DNA from 3 places in the Streptomyces sp. NPDC008317 genome. Region 3 is predicted to be linked to each of the others. Evidence: predicted binding sites of a transcription regulator. Region 3 holds the regulator's gene; each other region holds the start of a gene.
What was found. Region 3 encodes HrcA, which represses chaperone genes, less so after heat shock. Its sites were predicted from a motif close to TTNGCACTCNGNNNNNCNGAGTGCNAA; they were not measured.
Positions count from the first base shown of each region.

Region 1: the regulator HrcA is predicted to act here: its motif matches at 1,730-1,756, upstream of groES (co-chaperone GroES).
Region 2: the regulator HrcA is predicted to act here: its motif matches at 1,933-1,959, upstream of groL (chaperonin GroEL).

Region 1 covers NZ_JBIBFQ010000009.1:182,954-186,209, forward strand. The annotation lists gene groL (chaperonin GroEL) at 1-1,135, opposite strand, end outside; gene groES (co-chaperone GroES) at 1,272-1,580, opposite strand; gene ACFY9V_RS27375 (methyltransferase domain-containing protein) at 1,812-3,077, shown strand; gene ACFY9V_RS27380 (polysaccharide deacetylase family protein) at 3,068-3,256, opposite strand, start outside.
Region 2 covers NZ_JBIBFQ010000006.1:426,822-430,077, forward strand. The annotation lists gene groL (chaperonin GroEL) at 168-1,793, opposite strand; gene ACFY9V_RS22085 (cold-shock protein) at 2,102-2,308, opposite strand; gene ACFY9V_RS22090 (MoaD/ThiS family protein) at 2,785-3,060, opposite strand; gene thrC (threonine synthase) at 3,057-3,256, opposite strand, start outside.
Region 3 covers NZ_JBIBFQ010000002.1:851,865-855,120, forward strand. The annotation lists gene dnaJ (molecular chaperone DnaJ) at 1-717, opposite strand, end outside; gene hrcA (heat-inducible transcriptional repressor HrcA) at 718-1,734, opposite strand; gene ACFY9V_RS08810 (MBL fold metallo-hydrolase) at 1,998-2,750, shown strand; gene ACFY9V_RS08815 (DUF3097 family protein) at 2,774-3,256, shown strand, end outside.

The sequences.
Region 1 (3,256 bases), on a different contig from region 3:
TGACGCAGACGCCGCCGGCGAGCTTGGCCAGGCGCTCCTGGAGCTTCTCGCGGTCCCAGTCCGAGTCGGTGGTGCCGATCTCGGCCTTGATCTGGTTGACGCGGCCCTCGATCTCGGCCTTGTCACCGGCGCCGTCGACGATCGTGGTGTCGTCCTTGGTGACGGTGATGCGGCGGGCGGTGCCGAGCAGGTCGAGACCGGCCTGGTCGAGCTTGAGGCCGACCTCCTCGGCGATGACCGTGGCGCCGGTCAGCGTCGCGATGTCGCCCAGCATGGCCTTGCGGCGGTCACCGAAGCCGGGCGCCTTGACGGCGACGGCGTTGAACGTGCCGCGGATCTTGTTGACCACCAGGGTCGACAGGGCCTCGCCCTCGACGTCCTCGGCGATGATCAGCAGCGGCTTGGACGCGCCGGACTGGATGACCTTCTCCAGCAGCGGCAGCAGGTCCTGGATCGAGGAGATCTTGCCCTGGTGGATGAGGACGTAGGGGTCGTCGAGGACCGCTTCCATCCGCTCCTGGTCGGTGACGAAGTACGGCGACAGGTAGCCCTTGTCGAACGCCATGCCCTCGGTGAAGTCCAGCTCCAGGCCGAAGGTGTTGGACTCCTCGACGGTGATGACACCGTCCTTGCCGACCTTGTCCATCGCCTCGGCGATCAGGTCGCCGACCTGCTTGTCCTGCGCGGACAGCGCGGCGACGGCGGCGATGTCCTCCTTGCCCTCGATCGCGCGGGCGGTGGCGAGCAGCTCCTCGGACACGGCCTTGACGGCGGCGTCGATGCCCTTCTTCAGGGCGGCCGGGGAGGCGCCCGCGGCCACGTTGCGCAGGCCCTCGCGGACCAGGGCCTGGGCCAGCACGGTCGCGGTGGTGGTGCCGTCACCCGCGATGTCGTTGGTCTTGGTCGCCACCTCCTTGACGAGCTGGGCGCCCAGGTTCTCGTAGGCGTCCTCCAGCTCCACCTCACGGGCGATGGTCACGCCGTCGTTGGTGATGGTGGGGGCGCCGAACTTCTTGTCGATGACGACGTTGCGGCCCTTGGGACCGATCGTCACCTTCACGGTGTCGGCGAGCTTGTTGACGCCGCGCTCAAGGGCGCGACGGGCGTCCTCGTCGAACTTCAGGGTCTTGGCCATGCCTGTGAACTACCTCGTCTACTCGTCAAATCACGTCGTCAAGGACGGCAGGAGCAGGCAACGAAACCACCCCGGGCGCCCGGTCCGTAGGACGCGGAAACCCGGGGCGGGATCACTGCTGCGGTAAAAGCGGTGCTTACTTCTCGACGATCGCGAGGACGTCGCGAGCCGAGAGGACGAGGTACTCCTCGCCGTTGTACTTCACCTCGGTGCCGCCGTACTTGCTGTAGAGCACGACGTCGCCCACGGAGACGTCGAGCGGCAGGCGGTTGCCGTCCTCGAAGCGGCCCGGACCGACGGCCAGGACGACGCCCTCCTGGGGCTTCTCCTTGGCGGTGTCCGGGATGACCAGGCCGGAGGCCGTGGTCTGCTCGGCATCCAGCGGCTGGACCACGATGCGGTCCTCGAGCGGCTTGATGGCAACCTTGGTGCTGGCGGTCGTCACGATCCGACCTCCCCCTTCAAAGGGCTCACGGAAGAGTGTCTGTCTGGGTCGGCGACCTGGTAGGCCCGTCGTCGCGGGTGCCGGACCTGCCCGTCGCTGAGTGCTGGCACTCAGCGGTGCCGAGTGCCAGAACCGAGACTAGGACGCGCTTAGCACTCGGTCAAGCGGAGTGCCAGGCGACGCCCTCCAAAGGGGTACCCCTCGGGGGTACCAGGCCCCGTCGTCCGGCGCATGGCGGGCGGGGACAATGGCCGGGTGGACCTCCAAGGATTTGCCGGGCTGCTGTCCGGCGACGGACAGGCGCTGCTCGCGGAGTTGCGGGAGCACAGCCCCGCCGACGAGCTGGCGGCGGCCACCCGGCTGCGGCGCACGTACGACGCCGGGCTGGTGTCGGCGGCGCTGGGGCAGGCGCGGCTGCGGCAGCGGGCCGTGGCGAAATTCGGCGAGGAGGACGCGTACCGGATGTACTTCACGCCGAACGGCGTGGAGCAGTCCACCCGGAAGAGTGTCGCGACGCACCGCGCGGAGCGCTTCAGGGCGCTCGGCGTGCGGCGGCTGGCGGACCTGTGCGGGGGCATCGGCGGGGACGCCCTCGCGCTGGCGCGGGCCGGGATCGAGGTGCTGGCCGTGGACCGGGACCCGCTGGCGTGCGCGGCGGCGCGGGCGAACGCGGCGGCGCTGGGCCTGGCCGACCTGATCGAGGTGCGCTGCGCGGACGTGACGGAGGTGGACACCGCCGGGTTCGACGCGGTGTTCGTGGACCCGGCGCGCCGGACCGGCGGACCGGGCGGGGCCGCGCGCGGCACGTCGATGAGGGGTGGCGGCCGGGCGACGGGCGGGCGGACCTTCGACCCCGAGGCGTACGCGCCGCCGCTGTCCTGGGCGTTGGCCGCGGCCCGTGCGGTGCCGTTCGCCGCGGTGAAGGTCGCGCCCGGCATTCCGCACGAGGCGGTGCCGCCGGAGGCCGAGGCGGAGTGGGTCTCGGACCGCGGTGACGTGAAGGAGGCGGCGCTGTGGTTCGGCACCGAGCCCGGCGCCGTACGCGCCACGCTGCTGCCCGGCGGGGCCAGTCTGCGCACGGCGGCACCGCTGCCCGACCCGGAGGTCCGCCCGGTCGGCCGGTATCTGTACGAGCCGGACGGCGCGGTGATCCGCGCGCATCTGGTGGCGGAGGCGGCGGCCCCGCTGGACGGCGGCCTGATCGACGAGACCATCGCGTACGTGACGGCGGACGAGCTGCGGCCGACGCCGTACGCGACGGCGTACGAGATCGGCGATGTGCTGCCGTTCGGGCTGAAGCGGCTCAAGGCGCTGCTGCGGGAGCGCGAGGTCGGCGTGCTGACGGTGAAGAAGCGCGGGTCGGCGGTGGAGCCCGAGGAGGTGCGGCGCCGGGTCAAGCCGCGGGGGCCGCACGCGGCGACCGTGTTCCTGACCCGGGTGGCGGGCGCGCCCTCGATGCTGCTCGGGCGGCCGGTGACCGGGACCTCTCAGACGTAGTCCTCCAACCGGGCCACGGTGAAGCCCTGTTGGGCGATCTGCCGGAGCATGTTCGCGGTCATCTTCGTCATGGACTCGCCCTTGAGCTCACTGGGCCCGCGGAAGTGCGCCAGGATGATGTCGCCGGGGTGGAACGTGTGGTCGGGCCGCTGGAACTGCACCTTCTTGATCTGCATCGA
Region 2 (3,256 bases), on a different contig from region 3:
CGTACTTGTCCTGCTACCGGCATCTGACGGTAATTCAAAATTGCCCCGTTTTGGGACAGTCTTGGTGAATTGTTCCGAACAATGCGCCGGACACAAAGACGGCACCCCCCGGGTGACCGGGGGGTGCCGTCGTGCGGTCCTGCTGATCCGGGCTCGCGCCCCGTGGATCAGAAGTCCATGTCACCGCCGGGCATGCCGCCCGGAGCGCCGCCGGGGGCGGCCTTCTCCGGCTTGTCGGCGATGACGGCCTCGGTGGTGAGGAACAGCGCGGCGATGGAGGCCGCGTTCTGGAGCGCGGAGCGCGTGACCTTCGCCGGGTCGATGATGCCCTCGGCGATCATGTCGACGTACTCACCGGTCGCGGCGTTGAGGCCGTGGCCGACGGGCAGGTTGCGCACCTTCTCGACGATGACGCCGCCTTCGAGACCACCGTTGACGGCGATCTGCTTCAGCGGGGCCTCCAGCGCGAGCTTCACGGCGTTGGCACCGGTCGCCTCGTCGCCCTCGAGCTCCAGCTTCTCGAACACCGCGGTCGCCTGGAGCAGGGCCACGCCGCCACCGGCGACGATGCCCTCTTCCACGGCGGCCTTCGCGTTGCGCACCGCGTCCTCGATGCGGTGCTTGCGCTCCTTGAGCTCGACCTCGGTGGCGGCACCGGCCTTGATGACGGCCACGCCGCCGGCCAGCTTCGCCAGGCGCTCCTGGAGCTTCTCGCGGTCGTAGTCCGAGTCGCTGTTGTCGATCTCGGCGCGGATCTGGTTGACCCGCCCGGCGACCTGGTCGCTGTCACCGGCACCGTCGACGATGGTGGTCTCGTCCTTGGTGATGACGACGGTACGGGCGCGGCCGAGCAGGTCCAGGCCCGCGTTCTCCAGCTTGAGGCCGACCTCTTCGGAGATGACGGTGCCACCGGTGAGGATGGCGATGTCGCCGAGCATGGCCTTGCGACGGTCACCGAAGCCGGGCGCCTTGACGGCGACGGACTTGAAGGTGCCGCGGATCTTGTTGACCACCAGGGTCGACAGGGCCTCGCCCTCGACGTCCTCGGCGATGATCAGCAGCGGCTTGCCGGACTGCATGACCTTCTCCAGCAGCGGGAGCAGGTCCTTCACCGAGGAGATCTTGGAGTTGACGATCAGGATGTACGGGTCGTCGAGCGACGCCTCCATACGCTCCAGGTCGGTCGCGAAGTAGGCGGAGATGAAGCCCTTGTCGAAGCGCATGCCCTCGGTGAGCTCGAGCTCGAGCCCGAAGGTCTGCGACTCCTCGACGGTGATGACGCCTTCCTTGCCGACCTTGTCCATGGCCTCGGCGATCAGCTCGCCGATCTGGGTGTCGGCGGCGGAGATGGAGGCGGTCGAAGCGATCTGCTCCTTGGTCTCCACGTCCTTGGCCTGCTCCAGCAGAGCGGCGGAGACGGCCTCGACGGCCTTCTCGATGCCGCGCTTGAGGGCCATCGGGTTGGCGCCGGCCGCGACGTTGCGCAGACCTTCCTTGACCAGCGCCTGGGCCAGGACGGTCGCGGTGGTGGTGCCGTCACCCGCGACGTCGTCGGTCTTCTTCGCGACCTCCTTGACCAGCTCCGCGCCGATCTTCTCGTACGGGTCCTCGAGCTCGATCTCCTTGGCGATGGACACACCATCGTTGGTGATCGTGGGGGCGCCCCACTTCTTCTCGAGGACGACGTTGCGGCCCTTCGGGCCGAGGGTGACCTTGACGGCGTCGGCGAGCTGGTTCATCCCGCGCTCGAGACCGCGCCGTGCCTCCTCGTCGAACGCGATGATCTTTGCCATGTGAAGTGTCCTCCGCGGACTGGGGTTCCCCCACCGGAGCAGGGGGCGACGGCTCGGACCGTGTGGTGCCCGCGACGGACGGCCGACCTGGTCGCCGGTTCCTTCCCGGCGGCCGGGCGGGCCTCACCGACCCGGTCCTTCAGCACTCTCACTAGGAGAGTGCTAACGCCAATGATTAGCACTCGACCCCATCGAGTGCAAGCGCCTGTGGACAACTCCGGGCCACGCACGAAGGGCCCGTCCCCCCTGAGAGGTACGGACCCTTGGTGCGTGAGTGCGTCGTGTCGGTCGCCGAGCGCGCCGGGCCGTCAGGCGGTGGCCAGCCGGACCATGTCCGCCTGCGGCCCCTTCTGACCCTGCGAGATCTCGAACTCGACCCGCTGGCCTTCTTCGAGGGTGCGGTAACCGTCCATCTGAATCGCGCTGTAGTGGACGAAGACATCCGCACCACCGTCGACCGCGATGAAGCCGTAGCCCTTCTCCGCGTTGAACCACTTGACGGTGCCCTGAGCCATTCCTAACTCCCCTATTACTGGCCCTATCGCGGCCCCGCACTCCGCGGGTCCGGGTCAGACCTCACCGCCGGGGAAGCCGTTGTCTGAGCGACAGGGGATCCCTGGTGGTGTGCGCCGGAACGCGTCGACCGCGGCTGAATGTATCTGCACGGATGCCCTCTGCAACAGGTCAATCGGACGAGAATTCGGGGAGCGACCGATCGGAAATACACCAGAATAGGGCGCTATGGCGGGGCATCTCGGACCGGACATACGTCGCCTATGCGACAATCCACACGTGAATTTGGCGATAAATCGCCGCACTGACCGTTCGCGGCGGCAACTTGCCCGTGGCAACAGTACAACCTTTCAACTACCGCCCCGGACACGGCCGTTCGGCCCGGTCCGGCCCCCCTACAGCACTGTGCCCCATCCACCGCAAAAGGGTGAACGGGGCACAAAACGGCAGGTGTAGCCGGGCCGTTACGGGAAGTTGATCAGCCGCCCGCTACCGCCGGAATGATCGAAACGCTCGCGCCGTCGGGGACAGCGGTGGCGAGACCGTCGGAAAAGCGAACATCGTCGTCGTTGACATAGACGTTCACGAAACGACGGAGTTTTCCGGTGTCGTCGAGAACGCGCGCCGAAATGCCCGCGTGATTCTTCTCCAGCGAGTCGATCACCTCGGCCAGCGTGCCGCCCTCGGCCGGAACCTCGGCCTGGCCGCCGGTGTAGGTGCGGAGAATGGTGGGGATACGAACAGAAGCACTCATGCGAGGCCAGCCTCTCGGAACGCGTCAAGGGTCGGGCGGATGGTGGCGGTCGGGCCGGTGGTCGGTGCCACCGCGTCCAAAGTCTTCAGTCCGTCGCCGGTGTTGAGGACGACGGTCTCGGCGGCCGGGTCGAGCTGCCCGGTCTCGATCAGCTTCTTCAGCACCCCCACGGTCACCCCGCCCGCGGTCTCCGCGA
Region 3 (3,256 bases):
GCCGGGGCCGACCTCGCCCTCGCCCGCGAGCTGGATACGTGTGCCGTTGTCGACACCCGCGGGGATCTTGACGGTGAGCGTACGGCGGGAGCGGACCCGGCCGTCGCCCGCGCACTCGGGGCAGGGGGTGGGCACGACGGTGCCGAAGCCCTGGCACTGCGGGCAGGGCCTGGACGTCATGACCTGGCCGAGGAAGGACCGGGTGACCTGGGAGACCTCGCCGCGACCGCGGCACATGTCGCAGGTCTGCGCGGCGGTGCCGGGCGCGGCCCCCTCGCCGTTGCAGGTGCCGCAGGTCACGGCGGTGTCGACCTGGATGTCCTTGGTAGTGCCGAACGCGGCCTCGTCCAGCTCGATCTCCAGCCGGATCATCGCGTCCTGGCCGCGCCGGGTGCGCGAACGCGGCCCGCGCTGCTGCGACTGCCCGAAGAAGGCGTCCATGATGTCGCTGAAGTTGCCGAAGCCCGCGCCGAAGCCGCCCGCGCCGCCTCCGCCACCGGCGGCCAGCGGATCGCCGCCGAGGTCGTAGACCTGCTTCTTCTGCGGGTCGGAGAGCACCTCGTAGGCGGCGTTGATCTCCTTGAACCGCTCCTGCGTCTTGGGGTCCGGATTGACGTCCGGGTGCAGCTCACGGGCGAGCCGGCGGAACGCCTTCTTGATCTCGTCCGGGCCTGCGTCGCGGCGCACGCCGAGAACGGCGTAGTAGTCCGTGGCCACTTACGACTCCGCCAGGATCTGTCCGACGTAACGTGCCACTGCGCGTACCGCTCCCATCGTTCCGGGGTAGTCCATGCGGGTCGGTCCGACCACGCCGAGTTTGGCGACTGCCTCGTCGCCCGAACCGTAGCCGACCGCCACCACCGAAGTGGAATTGAGCCCCTCGTGAAAATTCTCATGACCGATCCGTACGGTCATGCCCGAATCCTTGGCCTCGCCGAGCAGTTTGAGGAGCACCATCTGCTCTTCGAGGGCTTCGAGCACCGGCCGGATCGTCAGCGGGAAGTCGTGGTTGAACCGGGTGAGATTCGCCGCGCCGCCGAGCATGATCCGCTCCTCGGTCTCCTCGACGAGCGTTTCGAGGAGCGTGGCGAGCACGGCGGTGACCGCGGGGCGGTCGTCCGGGTCGAAGCCGTCCGGCAGGTCCTGGACCAGCGGGGGCACGTCCGCGAAGCGGCGGCCGACGACCCGGCTGTTGAGCCGGGCGCGCAGGTCGCCGAGCACGGTCTCGCCGATCGGCGCGGAGCAGTCGATGAGCCGCTGTTCGACGCGGCCGGTGTCGGTGATCAGCACGAGCATCACGCGGGCGGGCGCCAGCGGCAGCAGTTCCACGTGCCGGACCGACGAGCGGGTCAGCGACGGGTACTGCACGACGGCGACCTGCCGGGTGAGCTGCGCGAGCAGCCGTACCGTACGGCCGACCACGTCGTCGAGGTCGACCGCGCCGTCCAGGAAGTTCTGGATCGCGCGGCGCTCGGCCGACGACAGCGGTTTGACGCCCGCGAGCTTGTCGACGAAGAGCCGGTAGCCCTTGTCGGTGGGAATGCGGCCAGCGCTGGTGTGCGGCTGGGCGATGTATCCCTCGTCCTCCAGGACCGCCATGTCGTTGCGCACGGTGGCGGGCGAGACGCCCAGCCGGTGCCGTTCGGTGAGCGCCTTGGAGCCGACCGGCTCCTCGGTCCCGACATAGTCCTGGACGATGGCACGCAGCACTTCGAGCCTGCGTTCGCTCAGCATCGCGCACCTCCAGCCGTATGGCCTCGTCCGTCTACCGGTCCTTAAAACCGCCCTGGCCTGGCACTCCTGCGTTTCGAGTGCCAGCCGCCCCGCAGCAAGTGTACGGCGAGGTAGCGAGGGCGAGGCAAGGGCACCGTACGGGTGGGCGAAGTGTGGCGGGATGGGCGGCGGTACGAGGCGACGGAGCGGCGGTCGGCGACGGGCGGCAGGGGACGGCGGGGGACGACGGGCGGCGCGGGCGCGGCGGCGATAGCGTCGGTCACGTGAGATCTGCGGAACCGGCGGAGCCGGTGGAGGGCACGGGGTGGGAGCAGCTGGCTCCCGGTGTCGCGCGGCGGCGGCTGCCGCATCTGGATGTGACCATCGGACTGGTGGTCGGCGACGACGGTGTGCTGCTGGTCGACACCGGCTCCACGCTGCGGGAGGGCGCCGAGCTGCGGGCCCAGGTCGAGGCGCTGACCGGCAGGACCGTCACCCATGTCGCGCTCACCCACGGCCATTTCGACCACGTCTTCGGCACCGCGGCCTTCCCCGGCGCCGAGGTGTACGGGCAGACGTCGCTGGCCGCGCTGCTGCGGCGCGAGCGGGAGGCGCTGCGCGAGTCGGCGGTCGCCTTCGGCACCGACCCGGCGGAGGCGGCGCGGGCCGCCGAGGCCCTGGTGCTGCCCGACCACCCGGTCAGCGGCGAGTACGCCCTGGACCTGGGCCGCGACCGTCCGGTGCTGCTGGTCCACCCCGGCCCCGGCCACACCCGCAACGACCTGGTGGTGGTCGTGCCGGGCGCCACCCCGAGCGATCCCGCCGTGGTCTTCTGCGGCGACCTGGTCGAGGAGTCGGGCGAGCCGCAGGCCGACGACGACGCGGCGCCCGACCGCTGGCCCGGCACCCTGGACGCGCTGCTCGCCCTCGGCGGCGAGACGGCCCGTTACGTGCCCGGCCACGGCGCGGTGGTCGACGCCCGCTTCGTACGGGCCCAGCGCGACGCGCTGGCGGCCCGCTTCGGGTCCGTCGCGTAGCCGCCCTGGTTACGATCTCCCTCATGCGCAGCAGGAGTTACGACGACCCCGACCTCACTCCCCCGTGGAAGCGGAGTACCCCCGCGCCCGAGGTGGCCGCGGAGCGGGATCTGGTGGTCGAGGAGGTCGGCACCGGTTTCTGCGGGGCCGTGGTGCGGGTGGAGAAGACCGCCGAGGGGCTGACGGTCACGCTGGAGGACCGCTTCGGCAAGCACCGCGTCTTCCCGATGGAGCCGCGCGGCTTCCTCATCGACGGCAAGCAGGTCACCCTCGTCCGCCCGCAGGCGCCGGGCCCGCGCGGGCCCCTGCTGTCCGCCTCCGGCTCGATCGCGGTCACCGGCGCGAAGGCGCGGGTGGCGCGCGCCGGACGGATCTACGTCGAGGGCCGGCACGACGCCGAGCTGGTCGAACGCGTCTGGGGGCACGACCTGCGCGTCGAGGGCGTCGTGGTCGAGTACCTGGAGGGGGTGGACGACCTCCCGGCCATCGTCGAGTCCTTCTCGCCG